One region of the Janthinobacterium sp. OK676 genome, then DNA from elsewhere that is predicted to be linked to it. Evidence: predicted binding sites of a transcription regulator. Region 1 holds the regulator's gene; the other holds the start of a gene.
What was found. The regulator FNR, encoded in region 1, switches genes on or off when oxygen is low (the NO sensors DNR and NnrR bind a similar motif). The targets are predictions, from matches to a motif close to TTGATNNNNATCAA.
Positions count from the first base shown of each region.

Region 1 (14,710 bases):
TGCCCTTGTTCAGCGCGTCTTCGACCATGCGCCGCAGCACGCCGCGCCCCTTCGCGTCGCGTCCCATCACGCGCATCAGCGGCGCCATGGAAAACACTTCCTCATCGGCGACGCGCGCCGGTTCGGCCGCCTGCACTGGCGGGCGCTTGGGCAGGTGGCGCAGGATGACTTCCATCATCTCTTCCACCACGACGGGCTTGGCGATGAAATCGCTGATGCCGGCCGTCATGCAGCGCTCGCGTTCGGACGCCAGCACGCCGGCCGTCATGGCGATCACGGGCAGGCTCAGGCGCAGTTCCGTGCGGATGATGTGGGTGGCGCTGAAGCCGTCCATGACGGGCATCTGCATGTCCATCAGCACGATGTCGTAGCGCAGCGCTTCCGTGCGCAGCCGCTCCACGGCCTGCAAGCCGTCGCCCACCACGTCCAGGGTGGCGCCCATGTGTTCGAGGATGCCGCGCGCCACGGCCTGGTTCAAATGATTGTCTTCCACCAGCAGGAAATGCACGCCGGCCAGTTCCGTGCCCAGCGGCTGGTGCAGGATGCGCTGCTCGCCGCCGTCGTTCTTCGTGATCAGCGCCTGGTGCAGGGCGTCGAACAGGCTCGATCCCGTGATCGGTTTCATCAGCACGACGTCGGCCTCGGCCGCGCTGGAGATTTCCTCGAGGTGATTGCGGGCGAAGGCGTTGACCATCACCACGATGGGCTGGCGCTGGCCGCTGGCCGCCTGGCGGATGGCCTTGGCCGTGGCCAGGCCGTCCATGACGGGCATGTGCCAGTCGGCCAGCACGACATCGTACGGTTGCTGCTGCGCCAGGCGCTCGCGGTACAGTTCGATGGCGGCAAAGCCGGAGTCCACTTCGTCGGCCAGCCAGCCCCACGCCTCGATCAGTTTCACGATCAGTTCGCGCGTGGTGCGGTTGTCGTCGGCCACCAGCAGGCGCAGCTGTCCCAGCGCCGGCGTGCGCCGCGTTTCGGCCGGTTGCGCCAGCATCTCGAAGGGCACGCTGAACCAGAAGCGGCTGCCCTTGCCTTCGCTGCTGGCGACGGCGATGTCGCCGCCCATCATGTGGATCAGCTGCTTGCTGATGGCCAGGCCCAGGCCCGTGCCGCCGAAGCGCCGCGTGATGCTCTGGTCGCCCTGCGAAAACGCGGCAAACAGCTGCTGTTGCTGCAATTCCGTCATGCCGATGCCCGTGTCGCGCACTTCGAAGCGCAGCCAGGCGCGGCCGTTTTCGCTTTCGGCCAGGCTGACGGCCACCACCACTTCGCCGTTCTCGGTAAATTTGATGGCATTGCCGGCCAGGTTGACGAGAATCTGCTGCAGGCGCTGGGCGTCGCCCACGAGGCGCCGCGGCACGTCGGGCTCGACGGCGATGGCCAGTTCCAGCTCCTTTTCGCCCGCATTCATCGTCATCGTCGTGGCCAGGGTATTCATGACTTCGTCGAGGTCGAATTCGACGGGCGACAATTCCATGCGGCGCGCCTCGATCTTCGAATAGTCGAGCACGTCGTTGAGGATGCCCAGCAGCGACTGGCCCGCCACGCGCACCATGGTCAGATACTTGCGCTGTTCCGTATCGAGCTTGGTATTGCCCAGCAAATACACCATGCCCAGCACGGCATTGAGGGGCGTGCGGATTTCATGGCTCATGTTGGCCACGAAATCGCTCTTCGCGCGGTTGGCCGCCTCGGCCCGGTCGCGCTCCTGCTCCAGCTCGGCCGCGCGCGATTCGAGTTCCTGCTGCAGGCGGTCGCGTTCGCTCATCAGGCCGTTGAACGCTTCCGTCAGTTCGCCGATCTCGTCGCGCTGCCGCACCGGCACGGGGGTGAAACGGCTGCCGCTGGTGCGCAGGGCCAGCAGGGTGTCGCGCAAACGCACCAGCGGCGACAGCAGGCGCACGGTGACCCAGCCCAGAACGGCAGCGGCCAGCAGCGAGGCGAGGATGCTCCACAGCACCAGCCGGTACAGCACGCCGTCGAACGGTTCGAAGGCGTCGTCGACGGGCAGCGAGGCGGCCAGCAGCCAGTTCACCGATTTCAGGCGCTTGAAGCTGTTGACGGCCGTGACGCCGCGGCTGTTGGTGCTGACCATGCTGCCTTCGCCATCTTCCTTCAATAGCTGGGTGGTGGTCGGGTTGGCGTTCGGCTGGCGCGGCTGCAACAAGCGGCTGGTATCGGGGTACAGCACGTAGCGCGGCACGGCGCCGCGCGTGAGGATGAAGTAATAGCCGCTCTTGCCGATCTTTTCCGTGCGCAGACGTCCCAGCAGATTGTCCTTGTACAGGCGCAGCACGCCGATCACCACGCCGGCCACCTGGCCATCGGCGGCCAGCACGGGCGCCACCATCTGCACGATGGGCATGCCGCTCGACTTGCCCAGCATGGGTTCCGTGATCATGGGCTGGCGCGTGCGCAGGACGGTCTGGAAATACTCGCGCTCGGCGACGTTGATGCCGGCGCGCCCCGCCACTTCCGGCATGTCGGCCACGACAGCGCCCTGCGCATCGAGCACCAGCACGTCGTCGAACAGCACCAGCATCGAGCGGCGCGAATAGTATTCGCGCAATTGGGCCGGCTGGGCGATCAATTCCGGCGGCTGCTGCCTGGCCGTCAGGGTGACGATCTGCAGCAGCATGCCCAGTTTGTCGTCGAGCTCGGCTGCGGTGCGGCTGATCAGGGAAGACTGCTGGCTCAGCAGTACTCGCGTGAAGTCGTCGCGCATGTGCCGCACCTGGATCATGGTGACCAGCGCGATCATGGCGATCGAGGTCAGGCTGGTGGCCAGCGCGACTTTTGCTTTGATGCCGAGAGGCTTCATGATTTCCTTTTCAGTACCGGGCGGCACAGGCGGCAGATAATGCTGTTAGGAATTTTCCTATCAATACATCAACTTGGCAAGCGGCACCGCGCAAATGCCCCTCCCCGCATGGGCTTGTGACGATGTTGCCATATAATTAAAGGCTGGACGTCGTTTATTCGCCGAAATTACCGTGAAATTGGCACACGGCAACCCTGTATGCAGTAAACTTGTTGTTGCATTTTCTAAAAGGTACCGACATGACTGAAGCGCTACTCACTCCAACCTTGCCCACAGTAACCGTGGAAGCGTTGCGTGCGCGATGCTCGACCTGCAGCATGCATCAATTGTGCCTGCCGATGGGCCTCGATGTGGGCGACATGGACAGGCTGGACCAGATCATCGGCCGCCGCCGCAAGATCGTGCGCGGCGCCTCGCTGTTCCGCATCGGCGACTCGTTCCAGAACCTGTACGCGATCCGCCTGGGACACTTCAAGACCTATCAGATCAATCCCGGTGGCGAAGAGCAGGTGACGGGTTTCCAGATGGCCGGCGAACTGCTGGGCATGGACGCCATCAGCGCCGACCGCCACCACTGTAATGCGGTGGCGCTGGAAGACAGCGAAGTGTGTGAAATCCCGTTTTCCAGCCTGGAACAATTGCTGGGCAATATGCCGACCCTGCTGCGTCATTTCCACCGCATGATGAGCCAGGAAATCACGCGCGAGCAAAGTGTCATGCTGTTGCTGGGCAATATGCAGGCGACGCAGCGTTTTGCCGCCTTCATCGTCAACCTGGCGTCGCGCTACGAGGCGCGCGGCTATTCGGGCAGCAATTTCCAGCTGCGCATGTCGCGCGAGGAAATCGGCAACTACCTGGGCCTGACCATCGAGAGCGTCAGCCGTTTATTGTCGAAATTCAAGAAGGAAGGCTGGCTGCGCGTGTCGAACCGCGAGATCGAGATCTTGCAGCCTGCCAAGCTGAAAGCCATTACGGCAGGCACGGACGTGTGTAAATAAGCTTTATAGCTCTTCATCCGCGCGCAGCGCGATGCTGCGTTGCACGGGCCAGGTCCAGATGCCGGACAGGCGCCACTCGCGCTTGTCGTTTTCCACCAGCACCTGCCAGCGGCTGCGCTCGAGCATCGGCAGGGCGACCGAGAAATTGCCGGCCGCATCGGGCCGCACCAGCAGCTTGATATCCTTTTCCGGCAGGGTCGCATGCGCCAGGTGCAGGAGCAAAGGAGCCTGATAGGCCTTGCCGAAGCTGTGCACGGAGCCGCTCAGGCGCGCCTGCGCCACGTCATACGACAGGCTCGTATCCATGGCCAGGTCGCTGGCGATCGTGTCGCGCTTCAAATCCTGGTTGATCGCCTTGCCCTGCTTGTAATAATCGCCCACCACCAGCGCGTCGGGCTGCGTAAACGCGATATAGCCCATGAAGCTGCCGACGACCACGGACAGGCCGGGGCCGATCATCAGCAGCCATGGCCAGCGGTGCTTGTACCACGGGGCAACGGGGGCTTGCAGTTTCAGACTGTCGGACATTTTGTTCTCCTTGGGGTCAGGCCCTTTGGGTCTGTCCCCAGCTTTTGCTTCTGGGTTGAAAATACAGTAAACCTACCGCATGTTGAATGCTACCCCTACGGCGAAATACCGGGGTCGGACCCAGAGGGTCCGACCCCGAATCAACATCACCGCGGCACGATGAAGACCGCGCTTTCGCGCACGTGCAGCGACGGGTCGTCCAGCGATTGCAATTCGATCGCAATCTTGTTCGAGCCCTTCTCGCCCACGCCGTGCGGCACGCGCAGGCGGATCGGCCAGCCCAGCGTTTCCGTCGGCTGCAAGGTCACTTCTTCGCGCGTCAGCAAGGTCAGGCCCGGCAAGCCGGAAGCGCTGATCTTGAAATGCTGGCTTTGCTCGGACGTGTTCATGATCTGCAGGCGGTAGACGTTTTCGATCATGCCGTCTTCCACTTCGCGTCCCATTGAACCGCGGTCGCGGATCACGTCCATTTTCAGGGGCGTGCGCAGGGCCAGCGAGGTACATACGGCGATGATGATCAGGGCCAGGATGGACGTGTAGATCAGCACGCGCGGGCGCATGGCGCGCTGGCGGATCTGCTTCGAATTGAAGTTGTTTTCCATCGCATGGTCGGTGCTGTAGCGTATCAGGCCACGCGGCCGCTCGACCTTGTCCATCACGCTGTTGCAGGCATCGACGCAGGCGGCGCAGCCGATGCATTCATACTGCAGGCCGTTGCGGATATCGATGCCGGTCGGACACACCTGCACGCACAGGGTGCAATCGATGCAGTCGCCCAGCTTGTCGTTGTTGCCGGCCTTCTTGCTCATGGCGCCGCGTGGTTCGCCGCGCTTGGCATCGTAGGTGATGATCAGGGTGTCCTGGTCGAACATGGCGCTCTGGAAGCGCGCGTAGGGGCACATGTATTTGCACACCTGTTCGCGCAGCCAGCCCGCGTTGCCGTAGGTTGCCAGGCTGTAGAACAAGACCCAGAACCATTCCCAGGGACCGAAATTGAGGGTGGTCACCTCGCGCGCCAGTTCCTTGATCGGCGTGAAGTAGCCGACAAAGGTAAAGCCCGTCCACAGGGCGATGGCGCCCCATACCAGGTGCTTGGCCGTCTTCTTGAAGGCCTTGCGCACGGACGGGCCCTGCCTGTCGAGGGCCATGCGCGCGCTGCGCGTGCCCTCGATGCGGCGTTCGACCCACAGAAAGATTTCCGTGTATACCGTTTGCGGGCAAGAAAACCCGCACCACACCCGCCCGGCAATGGCCGTGACGAGGAACAACAAATACGCACAGATGATCAGCAGGGCCGCCAGATAGATGAAATCCTGGGGCCACAGCACGACGCCGAAAATGTAGAACTTGCGCGTGGTCAAGTCGAACAGCAGGGCTTGCCTGCCGTTCCAGGTCAACCACGGCAAGCCGTAGAACGCCAGCTGGGTAAGCCATACGCATACCCATCGCCAGGTAGCGTAGCGTCCTTTGGCCTCGCGAGGGTAGATCTGCTCGCGGGCCGCATACATCTTGATGACTTGAGGTTCCATTACATCATTTCACGGGCGTCGGGGAATTCGACAGGCTCCAGACATACGCCGACAGCACGTGTACCTTGGATTCGCCCAGGAAATCGCTGAAGGCCGGCATGGTGTTGTTGCGTCCCTTGCGTACGGTTTCCATGATGGTATCGGCGCTGCCGCCGTACAGCCAGGTCTTGTCCGTCAGGTTCGGTGCGCCCAGCATCTGGTTGCCCTTCGCATCGGCGCCGTGACAGGCCATGCAGGCGCCGAACTTGGCCTTGCCCAGCACGGACTTGACGGGGTCCGAGGTGGAACCGGACAGGCTCAGCACATAATGGGCCACGTTCTCGACATCCGCTTCGGAGCCCAGGGCGGCGCCCATCGGCGGCATCTGGCCATTGCGGCCGTGCAGGATGGTGGTCTTGATGATGTCGGGTTCGCCGCCATACAGCCAGTCCTTGTCCGTCAGGTTGGGGAAGCCCTTGTTGCCGCGCGCATCCGAACCGTGGCATTGCGCGCAGTAGGTCAGGAACAGACGCTGGCCGATGGCCAGTGCCTGCGGATCGGCCGCCACCGTCTTGATGTCCTGGCTCAGGTACTTGTTGAACAAAGGACCGTAGTCGGCTTCCGCCTTCTTCAGTTCTTCCTCGTACTGGCCCGTCGATTTCCAGCCCAGGCTGCCGGCATAGGTGCCCAGGCCCGGATACAGGAACAGGTAAGCCAGCGCGAAGACGATGGTGATGTAGAACAGCCACATCCACCAGCGCGGCATCGGCGTATTGAGTTCCTTCAAGTCCTCGTCCCAGACGTGGCCCGTGGTGCCGTCGGCGGGGGCGCCGGCGGCCACTTTCACTTTCGACTGCGAGTACAGCAGCACGCCGCAGCCGATGATGCCCAGCAGGGACAGCACGACGATGTAGATATTCCAGAAGCCGTTGGTAAAGTCAGCCATGGTTGCGCTCCCCTTGTGCCGGCGCGGCATCGGCCGGATAGTCGAGCGCCTCGTCGGCGAACGGCAGGCGTGCCGCCGCATCGAAGTCGCCATTGCTGCGGCTGAAAGTCCACCACAGGATGCCCACGAACGTCATAAAGGAAACCACCGTCATGACGCTGCTGGCGCTGTCAAACAGGTTTTCGATTGCCATGCTAATTCCTTGTTTTGATTAATGTACCGAGGCCTTGCAGATAGGCGACCAGGGCGTCTTCTTCCGTCTTGTCCTGCAGCTGCGCGGGGCCGGCGGCGATCTCTTCATCGCTGTACGGCTGGCCCAGGCGTTTCAGGGCGCGCATCTTCGGCATGATCTCGTCGGGCACCAGTTTGGTCTTCGCCAGCCATGGATAGGCCGGCATGTTCGACTCGGGCACCACGTCGCGCGGGTTGTTCAAGTGCGTGCGGTGCCATTCATCGCTGTAGCGGGCGCCCACGCGGGCCAGGTCGGGGCCCGTGCGCTTGGAACCCCACTGGAACGGACGGTCGTAGACGAACTCGCCGGCGACCGAATAGTGGCCATAGCGTTCCGTTTCCGCGCGCAGCGGACGCACCATCTGCGAGTGGCAGTTGTAGCAGCCTTCGCGCACGTAGATGTCGCGGCCCGCCAGGCGCAGCGGCGAATACGGCTTCAGGCCGGCGACCGGCTCCGTCGTGCTCTTCTGGAAGAACAGGGGGACGATCTCGACGGCGCCGCCGATGCTGATCACCACCGTGACCAGGGCGATCAGCAGCCAGGGGTTTTTCTCAATCCATGCATGTGAAAATTTCATTTGCTTTTGCTCCTATCAGGCGTGCGCCGCGTTCAGTTCCGGAATGCGGGCGACGGGGAGTTTGCTGCCGCGCAGGGTCATCCAGGTGTTGTAGCCCATGATGCACATACCCGACAGGTACAGCAGGCCACCGGCCACGCGCACCACGTAGTACGGATACGTTGCTTTCACGCTCTCGACAAAGGTGTAGGTCAGGGTGCCGTCCGGATTGACCGCGCGCCACATCAGGCCCTGCATCACGCCGGCGATCCACATGGCGGCGATGTACAGCACGATGCCGATGGTGGCCACCCAGAAGTGCACGTCGACCAGGCGCGTGCTGTGCATCTGCGTGCGGCCAGCCAGGCGCGGCAGCAGGTAGTAGATCGAACCCATGGTGATGAAGCCCACCCAGCCCAGGGCGCCCGCATGCACGTGGGCAACGGTCCAGTCGGTGTAGTGCGACAGCGAGTTGATGGTCTTGATCGACATCATCGGACCTTCGAAGGTGGCGATGCCGTAGAACGACAGCGAGACGATCATGAATTTCAGGATCGGATCGGTGCGCAGCTTGTGCCAGGCGCCCGACAGGGTCATGATGCCGTTGATCATGCCGCCCCAGCTTGGTGCCAGCAGGACCAGCGAGAAGACCATGCCGATCGATTGCGTCCAGTCAGGCAATGCCGTGTAGTGCAGGTGATGCGGGCCCGCCCACATGTAGGTGAAGATCAGCGCCCAGAAGTGGACGATCGACAGACGGTACGAGTACACGGGGCGCTCGGCCTGTTTCGGGATGAAGTAGTAGACCATGCCCAGGTAGCCGGCGGTCAGGATGAAACCCACCGCGTTATGGCCGTACCACCACTGGATCATGGCGTCCTGCACGCCCGCATAGGCGGAATACGACTTGGTGAACGAGGCTGGCATGACGGCGCCATTGACCACGTGCAGAATCGTCACGGCCAGGATGTAGGCGCCGAAGAACCAGTTGGCCACGTAGATGTGCTTGACCTTGCGCTTGATCAAGGTACCGAAGAACACGATGGCGTAGGCGATCCAGACGACGGCGATGAGGATGGCGATAGGCCATTCCAGTTCCGCGTATTCCTTGCCGCGCGTCATGCCCATGGGCAGGGTGACGACGGCGCACAGGATCACGGCTTGCCAGCCCCAGAAGGTGAAGGCGGCCAGTTTGTCGGAAAACAGCCGCACCTGGCAGGTGCGTTGCACGACGTAGTACGAGGTGGCGAACAAGCCGCAGATGCCGAAGGCGAAAATCACCGCATTCGTGTGCAGCGGACGCAAGCGTCCGTATGTCAGCCATGGTATGTCGAGGTTCAGGGCAGGCCAGGCCAGCTGAGCGGCGATGATAACGCCAACCAGCATGCCGATGATGCCCCATACCACAGTAGCGACCGCGAATTGCTTCACGATCTTGTAGTTATAGTTCAGCGATTGATCCACAAAGACTCTCCCTGGAATTACTATTTATGATGGTGGCCAGAGAGTAAGTGTTTGACCGCGAAAAAACTTTGATGTGGATCAAAATTCCCCGGATGAAATAAGCGTAGCGAACTGGCATCGAAATAAAGCGGTATTTCGGTCAAATTACGATCAAAAAAGCCATACAAGATCCCTGCAATCTGGGCGGATTGCGGGGCAGACGCCGGCCGGGCCGGGAGCTCAGGGATGCGGTTCGCCGGGCGCCGGCGTCGTTGTCGTATCGTCGTCCTGCAGCACGCGCAGGCCCGGTCCGACGAGGTCGTCGAACTGGCCGCCGTCCGAGGCCGTGAAATACACCCACAGGGCGATGAAGACGACCACGACGCTCAAGGGGATGAGGAGATACAGTGCTTCCATGTTCAGGCTTTCCGCAGGCGCAGGGCGTTGGCGATGACGACGGCCGAGCTGGCCGCCATGCCGACGCCGGACAGCCATGGGTTCAAGAAACCCAGCGCGGCGGCCGGGATGGCCGTCAGATTGTACAGGGTGGCCCAGCCCAGGTTTTCGCGGATGATGCGCATGCTGCGCGCGGCCGTCTTGGCCGTGTCGAGCACGGATACCAGTTGGTTTGAGAGCAGTACCGTGTCCGCATGGGCCTGCGCCAGGGCGGCGCCGGAACCCATGGCGAAGGAAACGTCGGCGCCGCTCAGCACGGCCGCGTCGTTGATGCCGTCGCCCACCATCGCCACGACGGCGCCCGTCGCCTGCAATTGCTGCACGAAATCGAGCTTTTCATCGGGCAGGCATTCGCCGCAGGCCGTGTTGATGCCCAGTTCCGTCGCCACGCTTTGCGTCAGCGCTTCCTGGTCGCCGCTGAGCAGCACGACCTGCTTGCCGCGCCGCTGGAAATACGCGACCACGTCGCGCGCTTCCGGGCGCAGCGCGTCGCTGAGTAAAAAGCGCGTCAGCCAGCGCCCCTGCGTGCCCAGGTACAGCGGCGTCATGCCCTGCATGCCGACGGCCGTGTCGCCCAACGGCGGACCGGCGATGGCGGCAACGAAGGCCGCATTGCCCAGGCGATAGCGCACGCCGCCGACGATGCCTTCGAGGCCCTGGCCCTGCACTTCCTGCAGCTGTTCCGCATGCGTGCGCGGCGTTTCTCCCGCGGCGGCCAGGATCGCCTGCGCCAGCGGATGGGCGCTGCCCGCTTCCAGCGCGGCGGCCACCTGCAGGCAGTCGTCTTCCGTCATGCCGTCCAGGCCCTCGATCTGCTTCAGCACGGGCCGGCCCAGCGTCAGGGTGCCCGTCTTGTCGAAGACGATGTGGGTGGCGCGGTGCAGGGTTTCCAGCACGTGCGGCTGGACGATCAGCACGCCGCGCCGCAGCAGGCTGTCGGTGGCGGCCGCCAGCGCCGTCGGCGTGGCCAGCGACAGCGCGCACGGGCAAGAGACAACCAGCACGGCGATGGCCACGGGCCAGGCCTGCGACGCGTCGTGCCAGATCCAGAAGGCGAACACGGCGACGGCGAACAGCAGCAGGCCCAGGACGAACCAGGCGGCCACCTTGTCGGCCCATTGCGCGATCTGCGGCTTGCCGCTGCCGGCCCGCTCGATCAGTTTCAATAAATCGGAAAGCGTGCTTTCGCGCGCCGGCTTCAGCACGCGCAGGATGATCGCCGCGCTGGCGTTGATGGCCCCGCCTGGCACGCGCTCGCCCGTTTTGCGGCGCTGTGCCGCGCTCTCGCCCGTCAGCAACGACAAATCGAGCGCGCTCGTACCCTCGATGATGACGCTGTCGGCGGCGATCGCTTCGCCCGGCTTGACGAGAATGACGTCGCCCACGGCCAGGCTGCCGGCCGGCACCAGGGTGGTGGCGCGGCTGTCGGGGAAGCCCGCCATCAAGGACGCGGACGCGGGCAAGGCGTGCTGCAGCCGTTCCAGCGCGGAAGCGGCCTTGCGGCGCGCCTGCAGCTCGAAATAGCGGCTGCACAGCAGCAGGAAGATGAACATCGTGGCCGAGTCGTAATACACCTCGCCGCGGCCCGTGAAGGTCGCCACCACGCTGCCGAAGAAGGCCGCCAGGATGCCCAGCGCGACGGGTACGTCCATGCCCAGGGTGCGCGCGCGCAGGCTGGCCCAGGCGCCCTGGAAGAAGGGCATGGCGGAGTAACAGATGGCAGGCAGGGTCAGCAGCAAACTGGCCCAGCGCATCAGGCTGGCCATATTGTCGTCCAGGGTGCCATCCTCGGCGGCCAGGTAGGCGGGCGCCACGTACATCATCACCTGCATCATCGACAGGCCGGCCACGAACAGCTGGCGGCCCAGGGTCTTGCTGGCTTTTTGCAGGCGTTCGCCATGGCGCACGGCGTCATACGGATAGGCGGTGTAGCCGACTTGCCGCACGGCTTGCAGAATGTCGCCCGGCTCGCACTGCGCGCGGCTCCAGCGCACGTACAGGCGCTCCGTGGCGACGTTCAGGCTGGCCGCCTGCACGCCGGGCAGGCGCGTCAGCTGGCGCTCGATCAGCCAGACGCAGGCGGCGCAGCGGATGCCTTCGACGGACAGGGTCGCTTCGCAGCTGCTGGCGTCGCGCGCGAATTGCGCATCGTCATTGCTGTACAGGCGCAGTTCGGGCGGCACCATGGTCGCATCGGCCGCATTGACGGCATATTCGTCGCGGTCGCGGTAGTAGGCGCTCTGGCCGATGTCGACGATGGTTTGCGCCACCGCTTCGCAGCCGGGGCAGCACATGGCGCGCGGCACGTCGTCGATGGTGACGTTCCAGCTGGAACCGCTTGGCACGGGCAAGCCGCAATGGAAGCAGGCGGATGGTTGTAAAACAGCATTCATAGGATTGTTTTCAAGCGTCTTTTCATGGATGGCCCGTGACGCACAGGGCGTCGAGCCAGCCCAGCGAGACGCCATTGACGGCGCGCAGCAGGCCCAGCAAGCCAAAGCCCAGCACCAGCAAGCCGCTGGCGATGCGCACGGGACGGCGCTGCATCTGCGCGCGCAAGCGCGTGCCCAGCAAACCCATGCCCAGCAAAGTGGGCAGGGTGCCCAGGCCGAAGGCGGCCATCGTGGCCGCGCTGTTCAGGGCCGAACCTTGCATCATGGCCGTCAGCAGCGCGCTGTAGACCATGCCGCACGGCATCCAGCCCCACAACCCGCCCACGGCCAGCGCCTTGAACGGCGTATCCATCGGCATCAACGGTTTCAGCAGGGGGCGCACGCGGCGCCAGACGACGTTGCCGGCCGCTTCCAGATGGGCCAGGCCGCGCCAGGCATCCATCAGGTACAGGCCCAAAGCAACGAGCATCAGGTTGGCCAGCCAGTAGCCGGCCACTTGCAGGGAAGCCAGGTGCAGCATGCCCGCGCCCGCCAGGCTGCCCGCCAGGGCGCCGGCCAGCATGTAGCTGACTATGCGCCCGCCGTTGTAGGCCAGCACGCGCAGCACGTTCGATTGCAGGCTTGTCCGCAGCGCGGGCCGTGCCACGGCGATGGCGATGACCGGGCGCGCAGGCGCCGCCGGTGCGCCTGCGCCCAGCGACAACGCGCCCACGATGCCGCCGCACATGCCGATGCAGTGCACGCTGCCGGCCAGGCCGACGAGGAACATGGGCACGAGGCTGAGGGCGTTCATCGCGTGGCGCTACACCGTTTTCGAGTAGCGCAGCGGCTGCACCGCGTCCGGCGCGGCATTCGCGCGCGCCATGGTCAGGTAGCGGTCGAAGACCATGCAGATATTGCGGATCAGCAAGCGTCCTTTCGGCGTGACCGTCAACCAGTCTTCCTCGATGACGAGCAAGCCGTCACGCGCCAGTTCGCGCAGCTTTTCCAGCTCGCTGGCGAAGTAGCTGCGGAATTTCACGGGATGCGCCTGCTCGATGCTGGCGATCGACAATTCGAAATTGCACATCAGCATCTGGATGATGATACGGCGCAGCAAATCGTCCGTGTCGAGCTTGATGCCGCGCGCGATCGGCAGCACGCCTTCGTCGAGCTTTTCGTAGTACGCATCGAGCGTCTTTTCATTCTGGCTGTAGACGGCACCGACGGAACTGATGGCCGACACGCCGCAGGCGATCAGGTCCGCTTCCGCGCGCGTGGAATAGCCCTGGAAGTTGCGGTGCAAGCGGCCCTGGCGCTGCGCCACGGCCAGGTCGTCCGTCGGCTTGGCGAAATGGTCCATGCCGATGTAGACGTAGCCGGCGGCCGTCAGGCGCGCGATGCACAGGCCCAGCATGGCCAGCTTGGTGGCGCTGTCGGGCATGTCGGCGTCGAGGATGCGGCGCTGCGGCTTGAACAGGTGCGGCATGTGCGCGTAGTGGTACAGGGCGATGCGGTCCGGGCTGGCGTTGATCACCTTGCGCAGGGTTTCCGTCATCGTTTCCAGGTTTTGCTTCGGCAAGCCGTAGATCAGGTCGATGCTGATCGAGCGGAAACCGGCGTCGCGCGCCGCCTGCATGATGGCCACCGTTTCCGCTTCCGGCTGGATGCGGTTGACGGCTTTTTGCACGTCGGCGTCGAAATCCTGCACGCCCAGGCTGATGCGGTTGAAACCTTGGGCGCGCAGGGAAAACACGCGTTCGCGCGACACCGTGCGCGGGTCGATCTCGATCGAATACTCGCCGTCTTCATCGGACGCGAACTCGAAATGCTGGCGCAGATGCGCCATCAGTTCGTCCATCTGCTTTTCGCTCAGGTAAGTGGGCGTGCCGCCGCCGAAGTGCAATTGCTCGATCTGGTTCATGCCGGCAAACAGCTTGCCCTGCATGGCGATTTCCTGCTTCAGATAGCTGAGATAAGTGGCGGCCTTGCTGCGGTCTTTCGTGATGATCTTGTTGCAGGCGCAGTAGTAGCACAGGGTGTCGCAGAACGGCACGTGCACGTACAGCGACAGCGGACGGCGGCCGCCGCGCATGCGCAGGGCGGCCAGCGCTTCGAGGAAGTTGCCGTACCCAAAGTCCCCGTTGAAACGGTCGGCGGTCGGATAGGACGTGTAGCGCGGGCCGGACTGGCTCATCTTGCCGATGATGACCGGGTCGAATTCGACGACCGCATCCAGTTCGGCGGAAGCACTGCTGAGTAGTGTAGGCATGATGTGTATGAAGTCTTGAAAGGTTTAGGCGGCCAGGCGTTTCAGGGCGGTGGGCTTGCCGGCGTTCGCGGCGCCGCCCTTGCCGCCGGGCATGGCGACGCGGCGCGGTGGCGGCATCTTGCCGAAATTGAACAGGCTCACGGCTTGCGACAGGCTGGCCGCTTCTTCCGCCAGGCGGGTGGCCGCCGCGGCGGCTTCTTCCACCAGGGCCGCGTTCTGCTGCGTCACCTGGTCCATGTGGGCGATGGCCTGGTTGACCTGGTCGACGCCGATGCTCTGTTCGCGCGAGGCGATCGAGATTTCCTGCATGATGGCCGTCACCTGCTTGACGGAGCTGACCACCTGCTCCATGGTGGCGCCGGCGCGGTTCACCTGCAGCATGCCGGCGCCCACCTTGCCGACGGAAATTTCAATCAGTTGCTTGATGTCCTTGGCCGCCACGGACGAGCGCTGCGCCAGGTTGCGCACTTCGCCCGCCACGACGGCAAAGCCCCTGCCCTGCTCGCCGGCGCGGGCCGCTTCCACGGCCGCGTTCAGGGCCAGGATGTTGGTCTGGAAGGCGATGCCTTCAATCAGGC
Region 1 is NZ_FNHA01000018.1:55,356-70,065, reverse strand. It holds gene BLU39_RS26895 (response regulator) at 1-2,821, opposite strand, end outside; gene fnr (fumarate/nitrate reduction transcriptional regulator Fnr) at 3,061-3,819, shown strand; gene BLU39_RS26885 (FixH family protein) at 3,823-4,347, opposite strand; gene ccoG (cytochrome c oxidase accessory protein CcoG) at 4,494-5,876, opposite strand; gene ccoP (cytochrome-c oxidase, cbb3-type subunit III) at 5,881-6,801, opposite strand; gene BLU39_RS26870 (cbb3-type cytochrome oxidase subunit 3) at 6,794-6,994, opposite strand; gene ccoO (cytochrome-c oxidase, cbb3-type subunit II) at 6,996-7,610, opposite strand; gene ccoN (cytochrome-c oxidase, cbb3-type subunit I) at 7,626-9,053, opposite strand; gene ccoS (cbb3-type cytochrome oxidase assembly protein CcoS) at 9,273-9,449, opposite strand; gene BLU39_RS26850 (heavy metal translocating P-type ATPase) at 9,452-11,881, opposite strand; gene BLU39_RS26845 (sulfite exporter TauE/SafE family protein) at 11,904-12,674, opposite strand; gene hemN (oxygen-independent coproporphyrinogen III oxidase) at 12,684-14,132, opposite strand; gene BLU39_RS26835 (methyl-accepting chemotaxis protein) at 14,157-14,710, opposite strand, start outside.

Region 2 (14,710 bases), on a different contig from region 1:
CGGCTCGCTGGCGTCGCGCGCCATGGTGAGAAAACCCAGGCCCGCGCCCTTGCTGTCGGCCGGCGCTTCCTCGCGCAGGGCCTTTTTATAGGCCAGGCGGATTTCCTCCATCGTCATGGTGTGCAGCGGCTCCAGGCGGGCGCGGATCTGCGCCACGTTGTCCGTCGAGACGGGGTTGGCGCACAGCAGAAAAAAGCTGTCGCCGCGCGTGCCGATGCAAAACGAGCCGCGCCGCATCTGCTGGTCCAGCTGCGCGTCGGGCGTCAGGCTGTCGGCGGAATAGTGCATGATGTTTTGCGACATCTCGATGAACGAGGAAAAGATGCGCCGCCGCGTGGGCCCGGCCGCGCCGGCCGTATCGAGGCGCGCCTTGATGGTTTCGGAAATGGCGTTCACCACGTGCTGCGAGAAATAGCCCACGTAAAAAAAGATGATGTTGCGCTTGCGCGCCACATCCCAAAACTCGTTGAATTCTTCGTACAGCACGTCCGTGCTCCTGGCTAGCCGGTGACCCGGTGTCTTGTTGATAAGGTGGCTCGATGGGGCCAAAACTACAGGCGGAAACAGAAAAAGGTCAGGTCGTCGCGGCGCGGCTGCGCTCCCTGCCACGCGGCACTGTCCTGCAGCAGCGCCGCCGCCACCGCGCCGGCGGGAGCGTCGCGCCGCGCCAGCAGCTGCTCGCGCATGCGCCGCTTGCCGTAGGCGATGTCGCGCGCGCCGCCGATCTGGTCGAGCAAGCCGTCGGTGGTGAGGAACAGCAGGCTGCCGGGGGGTATGGCCAGCGTCTCGTTGTGCCAGCAGTAGCCGGCCGGCGTGTCGACATAGCCCACGCCCATGCGCGCGCCGTCGATGGCGCGCACGGCCTCTTCACCCGGCGCCACCACGTGCAGCGCCAGTTTCGCCCCCGCGAAACGCAGGCTGGCGCTGGCCGTGTCGTAGCACAAAAAGGCGCAATCCATGCCGTCGTTCGAGCCCGCGTGGCCGGCGGCTTCGCCGCCGCCCGCATCCTGGCCCAGCAGGGTCTTGATGGCGCGGCTGACGGCGCCGATCAGGGCCGCCGGATCATGCGGCCCCAGTTCGCGCAGTGCCTGGCTCAGGGCCGACGAGGCGATCAGGGTCATGAAGGCGCCCGGCACGCCGTGGCCCGTGCAGTCGGCGATGGCGGCGAACCAGCCGCCCGCATGGCGTTCGAAAAAGTAGAAGTCGCCGCCGACGACGTCGCGCGGCTGCCATTCCAGATGCGCGTCGGGCAGGGTGGCGCGCAGTTCCGCATCGGAGGTGCGCAGCCGGGCGCGCTGGATCACGCTGGCGTAATCGATGCTGTGCATGATCTGCCGGTTCTTTTCCGCCTGCATGGTGGCCACCACGTTCATCAGCTGCAAGCCGAAACCCACGCCAGCCAGCGCGCCATCCTCGGTGATGATGAAACCGTCGGCCAGCGCCTTCTCGCCCGCTTCGACGGCGCGGAAGGTGAGGTCTTCGATGCTCATGGCGCCATCGACGATCAGCGGCTCCTTGTCCATGAAGGCGATGCAGCTCTTCTTGCCATACACCTCGTGATAGAAGGGCTTGGACATCTGCGACATGAAGATGTTACGGCTGATCAAGCCGATGGGTTTGTGCTGCTCCGTGACGGGCAGGCTCATCATATCGCGCCGTTCCGTGAACAGTTCCAGCACGGCGAAATTGCTGGCGTCGGCCTGCACGGATTCCGTGGGAATGCACAGGTCGGCTGCCACGGACGTGCGAAAACGGGGAAGATGCAATCGAGAAGCGTTGAACTCCACAGCGGCTACCTTTAGATGACGATCGGACCCTTGTTGTCGCGAGAGCAAGGCGACTGACAAACAGGCAATATCATCATGGTAGCCTTTGAATATGACGGCTTGATTACGAGCTTGTCAAAACCGTATGCAAGATGGCTGCATGGCAAGCAAGTTACAGGCGCCGGGCCAGCGCCTGCGCCTGTTCCAGCCAGCGCGCGCGCTGCGCTTCGGTGGAATCGATCATGGGGCCGAAACTGGCCACCCTGACGGGCTTGACGCCGCAAAATTCCAGCGTCGTCTTGCGCAGCTGGTGGATGCCGGGCATGTGGTAGACCCAGCGGAAATACCAGGGCGGCGTATCCATCGCCACCAGCAGCTGGGCCGTGCGGCCCTTCAGCAGCTGTGCCGGGAAGGCCTTGCCCGGGCGATACTTGAAGGCAAAGCCCGGCAGGAAGACGCGGTCGACGAAGCCTTTCAGCAGGGCCGGCGCGCCGCCCCACCAGATCGGGTAGGCGAACACCAGGTGTTCGGCCCAGTTGATGGCTTCCTGCGCCGCCAGCAAGTCCGCTTCCAGCGGCTGCACCTGGCGGTAGCCCTCGTGCAGGTTCTGGTCGAAGTCCAGCTGGCCCAGGCGCAGTTCGCGCACGGTGTGGCCTGCGTTGCGGGCCGTGGCGGCGTAGGCCTCGGCCAGGGCGGCGCAAAAGCTGTCGCTGGACGGGTGGCCGAGGAGTATCAAAATGCGCTTGGGTGTCGTCTTGGTCATGATGCAGGCTGTCCGTTAAAGAAGAGCTTGCATGCTAAAGCCTGCCCCTAGTGGCAGAGTCAAGCGGCCTCTTGCAGACGCTGGCGCGCCAGGCAGTCGCCGATTTCCGTGCCGATGTCGGCCAGTTGCGCGTCGAGCTGGCGCAGGCGGGCGATATCCTGCCGCACCTGCGCGCGCTTGGCGGCGATGTGCTGCGACAGGGCGGCCCAGTCCGTGTCGTCGCCGGCCAGGACGGGCAGCAGTTCGGCCAGGCGGAAGCCCAGCACCTGCGCCTGGCGTATCAGTTTGACTTGCGCCAGGTCTTGCTGCGTGTAGACGCGATAGGCGCCCGAGCGGCGCACGTCGCCCAGCAAGCCCAGCGCTTCATAGTGGCGCAAGGCTTTGGGCGAGGTGCCCGCCAGGCGGGCGATTTCTCCGATGTACATGGGCGATCCTTTTTCAAGCTTGGGCGAATCTTACCGCAAGGCAGCGGCACCCAGATACCCGATGCACCCTCAGACCCGGCGCGGCGGGATTTTCTTGGCCGTGCACTCGGCGCAGGTGCCGTACAGCGACAGCGCGTGCTCGTGCAGCACGAAGCCCCGTTCGGCGGCGATTTCGTTCTGGCGCAGCTCGATCCCTTCATCGACGAATTCATCAACCTTGCCGCAACCGGTGCAAACCAGGTGGTCATGGTGCTGGCCTTCGTTCAGTTCGAAGACGGCGTGGCCCGATTCGAAGTGGCGGCGAAACAAAATGCCCGCTTCGGCAAACTGCATCAGCACGCGGTAGATGGTGGCCAGGCCCACGTCGATCTTTTCGGCCAGCAAGAGCTTGTAGACATCGTCCGCACTCAGGTGCTTGATGCCCCCTTCTTGAAACAGCTGCAGAATCCGCAAGCGGGGGATGGTCACTTTCAAGCCCGATTCACGCAGTTCCCTCAATATATCCATGTCTCCCATTCCTTTTGTAGTCGTCTAGCGAGGTCATTCATTATATCGCAAATGATAATCATTACTATTCTCATTTGTATGGTGTGCGTCAGACTTGCTGTTGCTTCTGATATCCACTTTTGCAGAGTGCACGGTAAAATCGCCGTACTGTGCAGTAATGAATAACAATGGAGCAGGGCATGGATAGATTTGATGCGATGCGGATATTTACGCGCATTGTCGAGTTGCGCAGTTTCACGCGGGCCGCGCATGACCTCGGCTATCCGAAGGCGACCGTCACGCATGCGATCAAGCAACTCGAAGCGCGGCTGCGCGTGCGCTTGCTGCAGAGGACCACGCGGCAAGTGACGCCCACGCCCGATGGCGAGGCGTATTACCAGCGCTGCGTGCGCCTGCTGGCGGACCTGGAAGAAACGGAAGCCGTGTTCAGTTCGGCGGCGCGGCAGCCGGCCGGCAAGTTGCGCGTCGACTTGCACGCGACCCTGGCCATGCATTTCGTCATGCCCGTGCTGGACCGGTTCTGCGCCCGCTACCCGCTGATCGAGCTGGAAATCGGCATGGGCGACCGCCTCGTCGACCTGGTGCGCGAAGGCGTCGATTGCGTGCTGCGCGCGGGGGAATTGGGCGACTCGTCGATGGTGGCGCGCCGGGTGGCGCTGCTGGACCAGGTAACGTGCGCCAGTCCCGCCTACCTGGCCAGGCACGGCACGCCGGAGAATCTGGCGCAACTGGCGGGCCACCGCGCCGTCAATTTTTTTTCCGCCCAGACGGGCAAGGTCTGGCCTTTCGATTTCAAGGTGGATGGCCAGCGCCACAGCGTGGCCTTGCCGGGCACGCTGTCCGTCAACAATGCGGACGCGTATCACGCCTGCTGCCGCGCGGGCATGGGTCTGATCCAGGCGCCCCGTTATCACCTGGAGTCGGCGCTGGCGGCGGGCGAACTGGTGGAAGTGCTGGCCGAAATGCGTCCCGATCCCTTGCCTGTCTCCGTGCTGTATCCCCATCACCGGCAACTGTCGCCGCGCGTGCGCGTGTTTGCCGACTGGGTCGCCGGCCTGTTTGCCGAAGCGAATTGACGCGCTGCCGCATTTTCTTGACCTGGGCAAAGGAAAAAATCCCTCTGTTGATGCCATCTAGCACTATTTGATGTGGATCAAAGTTTTTGTTGCACTGCACTCTTAGACTTCGCAGCGTTACTTAACGACAAAAAGAGGGAACTAGAATGAAAAAGTCCGCAACTGCAGCAGCAATCGTCCTGGCCGCCATCGGCGCATTCGCCAGCAACGCAATGGCACAGGAAGGCCCATGGCTGGTCCGTGCGCGCGCCGTGCACCTCGATCCGGCCGATAAATCTGCTCCTGTTGGTGGCGTCGGCGCATCCGACCGTTTGACGGTCAGCAGCAAGACGATTCCTGAAATCGATATTTCGTACTTCTTCACCCCGAATATCGCTGCCGAGCTGATTCTGACCTACCCGCAAAAGCATGACGTCAAGCTCGACGGCAACAATATCGGTACCTTCAAGCACTTGCCGCCGACCCTGTCGCTGCAATACCACTTCATGCCTGAAAAACAGTTCAGCCCTTACGTGGGTGCCGGCATCAACTACACGAATATCTCGGACGTGAAATTGCTGAACGGCGCCGGCCGCCTGGAACACGACAGCTGGGGTTACTCGCTGCAAGCCGGTGTCGACTACAAACTGGATAAAAACTGGTCCCTGAACTTCGACATCAAGAAAGTGCAGATCCGCAGCGACGTCTTCATCGGTGGCGCCAAGGCCAGCGAAGTCAAGGTCGATCCTCTCCTGATCGGCGTCGGCGTCGGTTACCGCTTCTAAGTATAGGCATGCCCGCGCAGCGCGGGCGAAAAAAAAGGACGGCAACAGCCGTCCTTTTTTACGTTTCAAGCGTACCGTTTATTTTTTCAGCGTCTTTTCCAGCGCCAGCTGGTAGTCCGTCTTTTCGTAGCCGGCCAGGTATTTGTTCGTCGCGTCGAGGAAGGCGCGCGAGCGGTAGGCCGCTTCCAGGTCCTTGACCCATGGCTTGGCCTTGTCGGCCGTGCGGATGGCGACCAGGTTGATGTAGCTGTCCGAGATCTTTTCCACGGCGAGGGCCGAGGTCAGCTTCATGCCGGCGGCCAGGGCGAAGTTGCCGTTGACGAAAGCGTAGTCGGCGTCCGCCAGCGAACGTGGCAGCTGCGCCGCTTCCAGCGGCACCAGCTTCAGCTTCTTCGGGTTTTCCAGCACGTCGCGCTCGGACGCGCGCAGCGGGTCGACGTTCGGTTTCAGTTTGATCCAGCCCATCTTGGCCAGCATCACCAGCGCGCGCGCCTGGTTGGTCGGGTCGTTCGGCATGGTGATGGTGGCGCCGTTCTTGACGTCGGCCAAGGATTTTTGCTTGCCGCCGTACAGGCCGATCGGCATGGTCGGCACGGTGATCAGGGGGCTCAATGGCAGCTTGTTATCGGTGGCGAACTTGGTCAGATAGACGATGTGCTGGAACACGTTGGCGTCCAGCGAGCCTTCGGCCAGCGCGTAGTTCGGCTGCACGTAGTCGTTGAATTCCACGATCTTGACCTTGTAGCCCTGTTTTTCCAGGATGGGCTTGATGCCCAGCTTCAGCTGGTCCGAATACGGGCCGGAACTGGTGCCGATGACGAGTTCTTTCGGGTCCTTGGCGTGGGCGGCGGTGGCGAAGGCCAGGCTGGTGGCGGCGACGAGCAGGGTGCGGCGAATGTGGTTCATGCTTTTCCTTGTACTGAAATACTGAAGATGAATTAACGTTTGTCGAGGCGCTTGGCGATGCGCGTGCCGGCGAACTGGATGGTTTGCACCAGCACGATCAGGATGGCCACGGTGGCGACCATGATGTCCGTCTCGAAGCGGTAGTAGCCGTAGCGGATGGCCAGGTCGCCGATGCCGCCGCCGCCCACCACGCCGGCCACGGCCGAATACGACAGGAAGCTGATCGACAGCACGGTCAGCGCCAGCACGAGGCCGGAACGCGCTTCGACCAGCAGCACGCGGAAGATGATCTGCATTTCCGACGCGCCCATGGCGTGCGCCGCCTCGATCACGCCGCGCGGCACTTCGCGCAGGTTCTGTTCCACCAGGCGCGCCAGGTAGGGAATGGCGGCGAACGACAGCGGCACGCTGGCCGCCAGCGGGCCGATCGAGGTGCCCGCGATGATGCGCGTAAACGGCGTCAGGGCGACGAGCAGGATGATGAAGGGGAAGCTGCGTACGGTATTGACCAGCCAGCCGAGGATCATCGACAGCGGACGGTTTTCCAGCGACTGGCCTTCCGATACGAGGAACAGCAAGATGCCCAGCGGGCCGCCGACCAGGATGGCGGCCGTGAGGCCAATGCCCAGCATCGTCATGGTCTGGCCCAGCGCCACCCAGATTTCCGGCAGCAGGTTGATGACGTTATTGATCGATTCTTCAAACATGTGTTGCATCCTTCCATGCGGTGGCTTCAAACGCCTCGGTGCCGTAATAAGCCAGCTCGCGTCCCAGCGCCGTCTTGCGCGGGGTAGCCGTGTCGCTCAAGTCGAATTGTTCGGCGATGGCGCCTTTTTCCACGACGGCGACGCGGTTGCAGATGGCGCCCAGCACCGACAGCTCATGGCTGACGATGACGATGGTCACGCCGAGGCGCGCATTGATGTCGCGCAGGGTGTCGAGCAGGGCGCGCGTCGTTTCCGCGTCCAGCGCGGACGTCGGCTCGTCGCACAGCAGCACGTCGGGGTGGCTGGCCAGCGCGCGGGCGATGGCCACGCGCTGCTTCTGCCCGCCGGACAATTGGGCCGGATAGCTGTGCAGCTTGTCGGACAGGCCGACGAGCGCCAGGCACTCCTCGACCCGGGCGGCGATCTGCTCGCCCTTGGTCGTGCCATGGATTTTCAGGGGGAAGGCGACGTTGTCGAAGACGGTGGCATTCTGCAGCAGATTGAACTGCTGGAAAATCATGCCGATGTTCTGGCGCGCATCGCGCAAGTCGCTCTTGCTCAGGCTCGTCAATTCGCGCCCGGCCACGGTAATGGTGCCGCTGTCGGGACGCTCGAGCAGGTTAATCAGACGCAGCAGGGTCGATTTGCCGGCGCCGCTCTTGCCGATCAGGCCGAAAATATCACCGGGATAGACTTCCAGCGTGACCGATTTGACCGCGTGGAATTGTTCGCCTTTGGGCAGCGCGAAGGTCTTGTTCGCGCCATCGATGCGAATCACCGGCGTACGGTGGGATGTGGTCATGCAGTGTTTCCTTTTTTATTGGACCGTGACAGGCGCGCTTGCAGGGGCCAAATCGCCCAGCCTGTTACGTCGGTTGCGTAGTATACCTCCGATCGTGTTATTACTCCTACGACAGAATCTTGCTTTGAATATGCAAATAATGTCTATGCGTCCGTTTTCAAGTCAAAAAAGCGGGAAAGCGGCGTTCTTGCCGAATTTAATCGCGTGGAGGGGCGTGCGGGAGCCGCATCCTGGTGAAAAGTTCGCCGCGCCCTGCGGACGCCTCGCGGTACTTTTATGTGCGGTTCGGCTCACTTGCCGTTTCTTCGACGTGGACAGGGCCGTTTACTGCCCGCCATTGCCTGCTTCGCGGGCAGATTCTGCCCCGCTGGCGGCAGGGCCTTCCGGACGCCGCAGCAGGTAGACGAGCACGGCGATTTCCATGGCGCCCACCATGGCGATGACCCACCACGGCGGATGGCCCAGGCACATGGCGACAAAGCCGATGGCCATGCCCAGGCAAGCCATGGCCTTGCCGCGCCGCGAGACGGCGCGATGCTCGCGCCATTGGCGCAGCGGCGGACCGAAGCGGCGATGGTGCAGCAGCCAGTGTTCGAGGCGCGGCGAGGCGCGGCTGAAGCAGGCGAGGGCGAGGATGAGGAAAATCGTCGTCGGCATGACGGGCAGCATGGCGCCGATGATCCCCAGCAGCACCATCAGGGCGCCGGCGGCCGTCCACGCCCAGCGGCGCAGGCGTGCGCCATGCGCTTCAGGCAGCGGCGTCCGGGCGTGCGGTTGCCGCATCAGGCGAGGGCGCCGGCTGTGGGGCCGTGGCCGCGGAGCGGGGAGGCGGCGGGAAGCGCCTTCAAGGTGCGCATAGCGTGGCGGGTGTGGCGGGTGGCCGTCATGTTTTTTTCTGTGCTGTGTTCTGCTCTATTATGGATGAATCAAGGCGACGCTGCATGCCCGCCAGGGCCGTGATGATAGCAATCCCGGAGAATAATAACAAGAATCATTCTCATTTGATGATCTGATAACGCTGGATATTTTTGGCAATGCAGACAATAATCGGCAGCAGAAGACGCCGTCACGGACATCGCTGCCGTTATTATCGAATTTTTCGATGCTAACTAGGTATATTTTTCGTTTTACATCGATCTTCATGCCATGCATAATCTGTTGCAACTGAAGCCGGACAATCAGCCGCAGCGCTTCCCGCCTGCAGCTGCTTGCGGTTTTGACATCCTCCACTCCTATCAGGAATCCATCATGAAAAAACTGCTCGCTTTTATCGCCGCCGCCGGCTTCTCCCTGTCCGCTTTTGCCGCTCCTGAAGTCTACGTCATCGATGGCAGCCACACTTTCCCCCGTTTCGAGTACACCCACATGGGCTTCTCGACGCAGCAAAGCCGTTTCAATAACACCACCGGCAAGGTCACGCTGGACCGCGCCGCCAAGACGGGCGCCGTCGAAGTGCTGATCGACACCAAATCCGTCGACACGGGTTCGACCCTGTTCAACTCGCACATCCAAGGCGAAGACTTCCTCGACACGGCCAAGTATCCGGTCGCCACCTACAAGTCGACCAAGTTCAACTTCGACGGCGACAAGCTGGCCTCCGTTGAAGGCAATTTGACCCTGAAAGGCGTGACCAAACCAGTGACCCTGACCGTCACCTCGTTCGCCTGCGCACCGCACCCGATGCTGAAGAAAGACGCTTGCGGCGCCAATGCCACGGCCAAGATCAAGCGCTCGGAGTTCAACGCCGGCAAATATGCGCCGGCCGTCAGCGATGATGTCACGTTGACCTTCGCCATCGAAGCCATCAAACAGTAATTTTTAGACCCGATATCTGCACTGCCGGGGTCGGACCCTGAGGGTCCGACCCCAGTTTTTGCTCTTGGTTTGAAGCTGAAAAAAACGGCGGGCAAATAGCCCGCCGTTTTTTTTCGTCCAGGTAGTCGGTATCACGCCAGGTGATGCACCTCCTGCTGCCCATACACGGGCGTGTTCAACCCTTCCATGCGCGCCTTCAGTTGCAGCGACAGGTACTGGGAATAATGGCGCGACTGGTGCAGGTTACCGCCGTGGAACCACAGCGCCTGCTGCTGCGTGGGTTTCCACATATTGCGCTGTTCGCCCTCCCACGGGCCAGGGTCCTTCGTCGTGCTTGACCCGAGTCCCCATACCTTGCCCACCTTGTTCGCCACCTCCGGAGAGATCAGGTCCGCCGCCCAGCCATTCATGGAGCCGTAGCCGGTGGCGTACACCACCAGGTCGGCTGGCAGTTCCGTACCGTCGGACAGCACGATGGAATGGGCTTTCAATTCCTGCACGCCGACGCCGCTTTTCAGCTTGATCTTGCCCTCGGCGACCAGCTCGGAGGCGCCCACGTCGATGTAGTAGCCGGAGCCGCGGCGCAGGTACTTCATGAACAGGCCGGAATCGTCGTCGCCAAAGTCCAGCATGAAGCCCCGTTCTTCCAGGCGCGCATAAAAGTCCGCATCGCGTTCGCGGATGGCCTTGAAGACGGGCTTCTGGAAGTCGGCCAGGATCTTGTACGGGATCGAGGCGAACGTCAGGTCGGCCTTGTTTGTGGTCATGCCGGCGGCCAGCGCCCGTTCCGAATACAGGTCGCCCAAGGCCAGGTCCATCAGCGAATCGGACTTGACGATGTGCGTCGACGAGCGCTGTACCATGGTCACGTCCACGCCCGCTTCCCACAGGGCGGCGCAGATATCGTGCGCGGAATTGTTCGCGCCGATGACGACCACCTTCTTGCCCACGTACGCGTCCGGTCCCGGATGCTGCGACGAGTGCTGCTGCTCGCCCTGGAACACCTCCATGCCCTTGAACTTCGGCATGTTCGCCTTGCCCGACATGCCCGTGGCCAGCACCAGCTGCTTGGGTTTCAGGGTAACGGGCTGGCCGTCGCGCAGCACCTGCACCGTCCACTCGCCCGTGGCTTCGTCGAAGCTGGCCGATTCGCAGGAAGTCGAACCCCAGTAGTTCAGTTCCATCACCTTGGTGTACATTTCCAGCCAGTCGCCGACCTTGTCCTTCGGCGTGAAGACGGGCCAGTTGTCGGGGAACGGGATGTAGGGCATGTGGTCGTACCAGACGGGGTCGTGCAGGCACAAGGACTTGTAGCGCTTGCGCCAGCTGTCGCCGGGGCGCGCGTTTTTCTCGATGATGATGGTGGGGACGTTCAGCTGGCGCAGGCGCGCACCGAGCGCGATGCCGCCCTGGCCACCGCCGATGATGACGCAGTAGGGCTGGCGCGCGTAGCCCAGTTCCGCCGCTTCCTTCTCGCGGTGCTCGAGCCAGCTGCTGCGGTTGGTGCGCGCGCCGTGTTCCGCGCCCATGGGCCGACGGCCGCCCTTGGCTTCCTCAAACCCCTTCAATTCGCTCATGGTGGTGAGCAGGGTCCAGATCTTGCCGTCACGGATGCGGATGAAGCCCACGCCGCGCGCCACGTTCGTTTCCACCGTGATCCAGCTTTGCAGCACGCCGCCGGCTTCCACCGCATGCTCGCCATCGGCGATGCGGATGGAGACCGGCTGCACGGCGCCCAGTTGCGCGGCCAGCATGGCGGCGATCTGCTCGCGGCCTTCCAGGGTTTTCAGGTTCCAGGTAAACAGCACCAGGTCGCGCCAGTAGCCGTCCTGTTCGAACAGTTGCGCGGCGCCCGTGCCGTCGCTGGCGCGAAGAAAGCCTTCGAGCTGTTCCAGGACGCCGGCCACGGCCAGGTCGTGCGGGTTGATATCGGTTTGCATCGTGTCTCCTCCAAGTCTGCTGACTTTATGATGGGATGCGGCTGTGTTGCCGCTGACGATGTTGTAACACTGGCGTTCCGGCGCCGCATTGCGCAGCGCAGCATGGCCGCTACTGAGACGGAAGTCTCAGCGCGTTTGTCGCATCATTGCCGGTGCGGCGCCACGATGTGCAGTTGCTTGAGGCGCCGGTACAGGGTGGCGCGCGAGATGCCCAGCATGGCGGCCGCCTGCAGCGGGCGCCATTTGGCGGCGTTCATGGCGTGGACGATGCGCGTGCGTTCGGCCAGTTCCGGCGCCGTGTAGGCCACCACGTCTTGCGCGGCGGGCGCCTCGCGCATGGCGTGCGGACGCGCCTTGGCCGATCGCTGCGGCGCGCGCACGCGCGCATGCAGCCAGGTGCTGCCGCCGGCCAGGCGCAAGGACAGCAGACTGCGTCCCGCGCGCGCATCGAACAGCCTCTCGGCGCGCACTTCCAGCACGTCCGCGACGGGACGCGGCAGGCTGCCGAGGCCCGCGATGACGTCGCGCGCGCAGCGGTTGGCGGCGACGATGTCGCCATGTTCGTCGATGGCGAGCAGTATCTCCGGCTGCACTTCGACGAAGTGGCGGTTGCGGTGCGCCAGCAGGATGCAGCAATGGCTGTAGGACTTGAGGAAAAAACCGTCCTCGATCAGGGTCGCGCCTTGCCGCACCAGCTGCTTGACGAGGCGCTGGCTGTCGCGCGCGTCGGGTGAACGCAAGGCCGACGCATCGAGCACGCCGATCAAGTCGCCGTGCGGCGAAAAGATCGGCGCGGCGCTGCAGGTCAGGCCCGTGAACGCGGCGCGAAAATGGTCGGTCTTGTGCACGGTGATGGCTTCCTGGTCGAGCAGCACGGAGGCGATGCCGCACGTGCCTTCCTCTTCTTCCGACCAGCACGAACCCGGGTACAGGCCAGCCTTTTTGAAATCCTTGCGCTGGTCCGTATCGACCGCGTAATCGATCGTCACGCCGCGCGCATTGGCGAGGATGACGCAATAGCCCGCTTCACGCACCATGGCGTGCAGGCGCGGCAGGCACTGGCCCGTGGAACGCAGAAAATCTTCCTCGGACTGCTGGATGGCGCGCAATTCGGCGCCCGTCAGGATGCGCGGCCCCGTGGTGGAAGCGGGGTCGAGCCGGTAGTCGTCGAGCGAGCGCCGGTACGACGACGCGAGCCTGGCCGTATCGGCGCCCGGATTGACGATACGGCCGGCGATCAGGTCGCGCACGCGGTCGATATGGCTGGTCTGGCGGACGTAGGGCATGGCGCTCTCCAGTGTCTCGTGTCAGTTTTTATGGTGTTTTCGTTTGTAGCACGAAGCGCCAGGCCGCGCATCCTGCGCTGCAGCATGGCGCGCGCGTGAGACGATGGTCTCAGCGTGTGGCCCGCACAATAGGATGCCGTAGAACAAGATAAAAAAGTTTCTCTGTTAGCATGCATCGCATGAAGCGAGCGCCGCCGCCGGCGCCAGCCATGACAGGAGAAATGCATGACGACACTGCCACCAACCCGCCGCCTGGCCCTGGCCGCCGCCTGCCTGGCGCTGGCCGCCGGCGCCCATGCTGCAGAGACGACGGCGCCGCTGTCGGCCGCCGCCAGCGACCCGGCCGCATTGCAATGGATGGTGGGCGCGCCGCCGCCGGCCGATAAAATCATCCGCTTCGACGATGGCAGCTATTTCAATTTTCCGCAGCTGCGCTGGAGCGTGTCGCACTTCCGCCAGCTGATGCCGACGGTGGCAGTGTCACGCGGCTTGACCGCGCCCCTGCCTTTGCGGCGCGCGCTGCGCAAGGATATCGACGGCCTGCGCTTCACGCCACTGGGCGCGAAGGAGACGATGACGTGGGAGCAGTCGCTGGGCGCCAATTACACGGACGGCATCGTCGTGCTGCACCGGGGCCGCATCGTGTACGAACGCTATTTCGGCGTATTGAAGGAGGGCGGCCAGCATGGCGCCATGTCGGTGACGAAGTCCGTGATGGGCACCATCGGCGCGGCCCTGGTGGCCGAAGGCAAGCTCGATCCGGGCAAGAAGGTGGCCGAGTACGTGCCGGAACTCGCCAAATCCGCGTTTGGCGACGCCACCGTGCGCCAGGTGCTCGACATGACCACGGGCCTGAAATTCAGCGAAGATTATGCCGACCCGAACGCGGAAGTGTGGCAGCACGCGGCGGCCGGCAATCCGCTGCCCAAGCCCAAGGATTACGCGGGACCGCGCAGTTATTTCGAGTATCTGCAGACGGTGCGGCATGAGGGAAAACATGGCGAGGGCTTCGGCTACCGCACGGTCAATTCGGACGTGCTGGGATGGATCATCGCCAGGGTCACGGGGCGGAACGTCAACGACTACCTGTCCGAGCATGTCTGGCAAAAGCTGGGCGCCGAGCAGGATGCCTATATGTCGGTCGATTCGACGGGCACGCCGTTTGCCGGCGGCGGCTTGAGCGCGGGCTTGCGCGACCTGGCCCGCTTCGGCGAGATGCTGCGCAACGACGGCCGCTACAACGGCCAGCAAATCATTCCGAAGGCGGCCGTCGACGATATCCGCCGTGGCGGCGACAAGCAGCTGTTCGCCAAGGGCGGCTACGATTTGCTCAAGGGCTGGAGCTACCGCGACATGTGGTGGGTCACGCATAACGACCATGGCGCCTACATGGCGCGCGGCGTGTACGGCCAGCGCATCTACATCGATCCGAAGGCGGAAATGGTGATCGTGCGTTTCGCCTCCACGCCGACGGCGGCCAACGCGGCCAACGATCCGACCACCACGCCAGCCTTTGAAGCGCTGGGCAAGCTGCTGCTGGCCAGGCCGCAGTAGGCTGCCAGGTTGGCCCGTGCCAGCCGTGCGGCGAAACGGGCACAACTGCAATACACTATCCTTTCGTCATCATTTATTGCTTGAATGGCAATTCAGGCATCGCACGCAAGGGAGCGCACCGTGGAAAGCAGCCCGCCGGATCAACCGCGCCCGCCACGCTGGCGGCGCCTGCTGTGGCCGGCCGCCCAGCTGGGCTCGGCCTTCAAGCTGACGGGCACGCATCTGCTGCACCACGTGATCGGCGCCAGCCTGATCGCCGCGCTGATGCTGGCGCTGGAAGGGTTTCACGTGCTCGAATGGCTCGATGCGGCCATGCTGCGGGCCAGCGCGGCGCAGGAGCAGTTGCTGGACCGGGGCAAGGACCCGGGCGCCGCCTACCGCCCCGGCATCATCGAAATC
Region 2 is NZ_FNHA01000007.1:22,265-36,974, forward strand. It holds gene BLU39_RS14925 (SiaB family protein kinase) at 1-486, opposite strand, end outside; gene BLU39_RS14930 (SpoIIE family protein phosphatase) at 552-1,766, opposite strand; gene BLU39_RS14935 (NAD(P)H-dependent oxidoreductase) at 1,939-2,529, opposite strand; gene BLU39_RS14940 (MerR family transcriptional regulator) at 2,589-2,954, opposite strand; gene fur (ferric iron uptake transcriptional regulator) at 3,024-3,461, opposite strand; gene BLU39_RS14950 (LysR family transcriptional regulator) at 3,641-4,537, shown strand; gene BLU39_RS14955 (OmpW/AlkL family protein) at 4,684-5,301, shown strand; gene BLU39_RS14960 (MetQ/NlpA family ABC transporter substrate-binding protein) at 5,380-6,207, opposite strand; gene BLU39_RS14965 (methionine ABC transporter permease) at 6,240-6,914, opposite strand; gene BLU39_RS14970 (methionine ABC transporter ATP-binding protein) at 6,907-7,716, opposite strand; gene BLU39_RS14975 (YbaN family protein) at 8,041-8,499, opposite strand; gene BLU39_RS14980 (YceI family protein) at 8,965-9,531, shown strand; gene BLU39_RS14985 (NAD(P)/FAD-dependent oxidoreductase) at 9,663-11,471, opposite strand; gene BLU39_RS14990 (sigma-54-dependent Fis family transcriptional regulator) at 11,615-12,757, opposite strand; gene BLU39_RS14995 (serine hydrolase domain-containing protein) at 12,983-14,311, shown strand; gene BLU39_RS15000 (CHASE2 domain-containing protein) at 14,432-14,710, shown strand, end outside.
Region 2: the regulator FNR is predicted to act here: its motif matches at 4,605-4,618, upstream of BLU39_RS14955 (OmpW/AlkL family protein).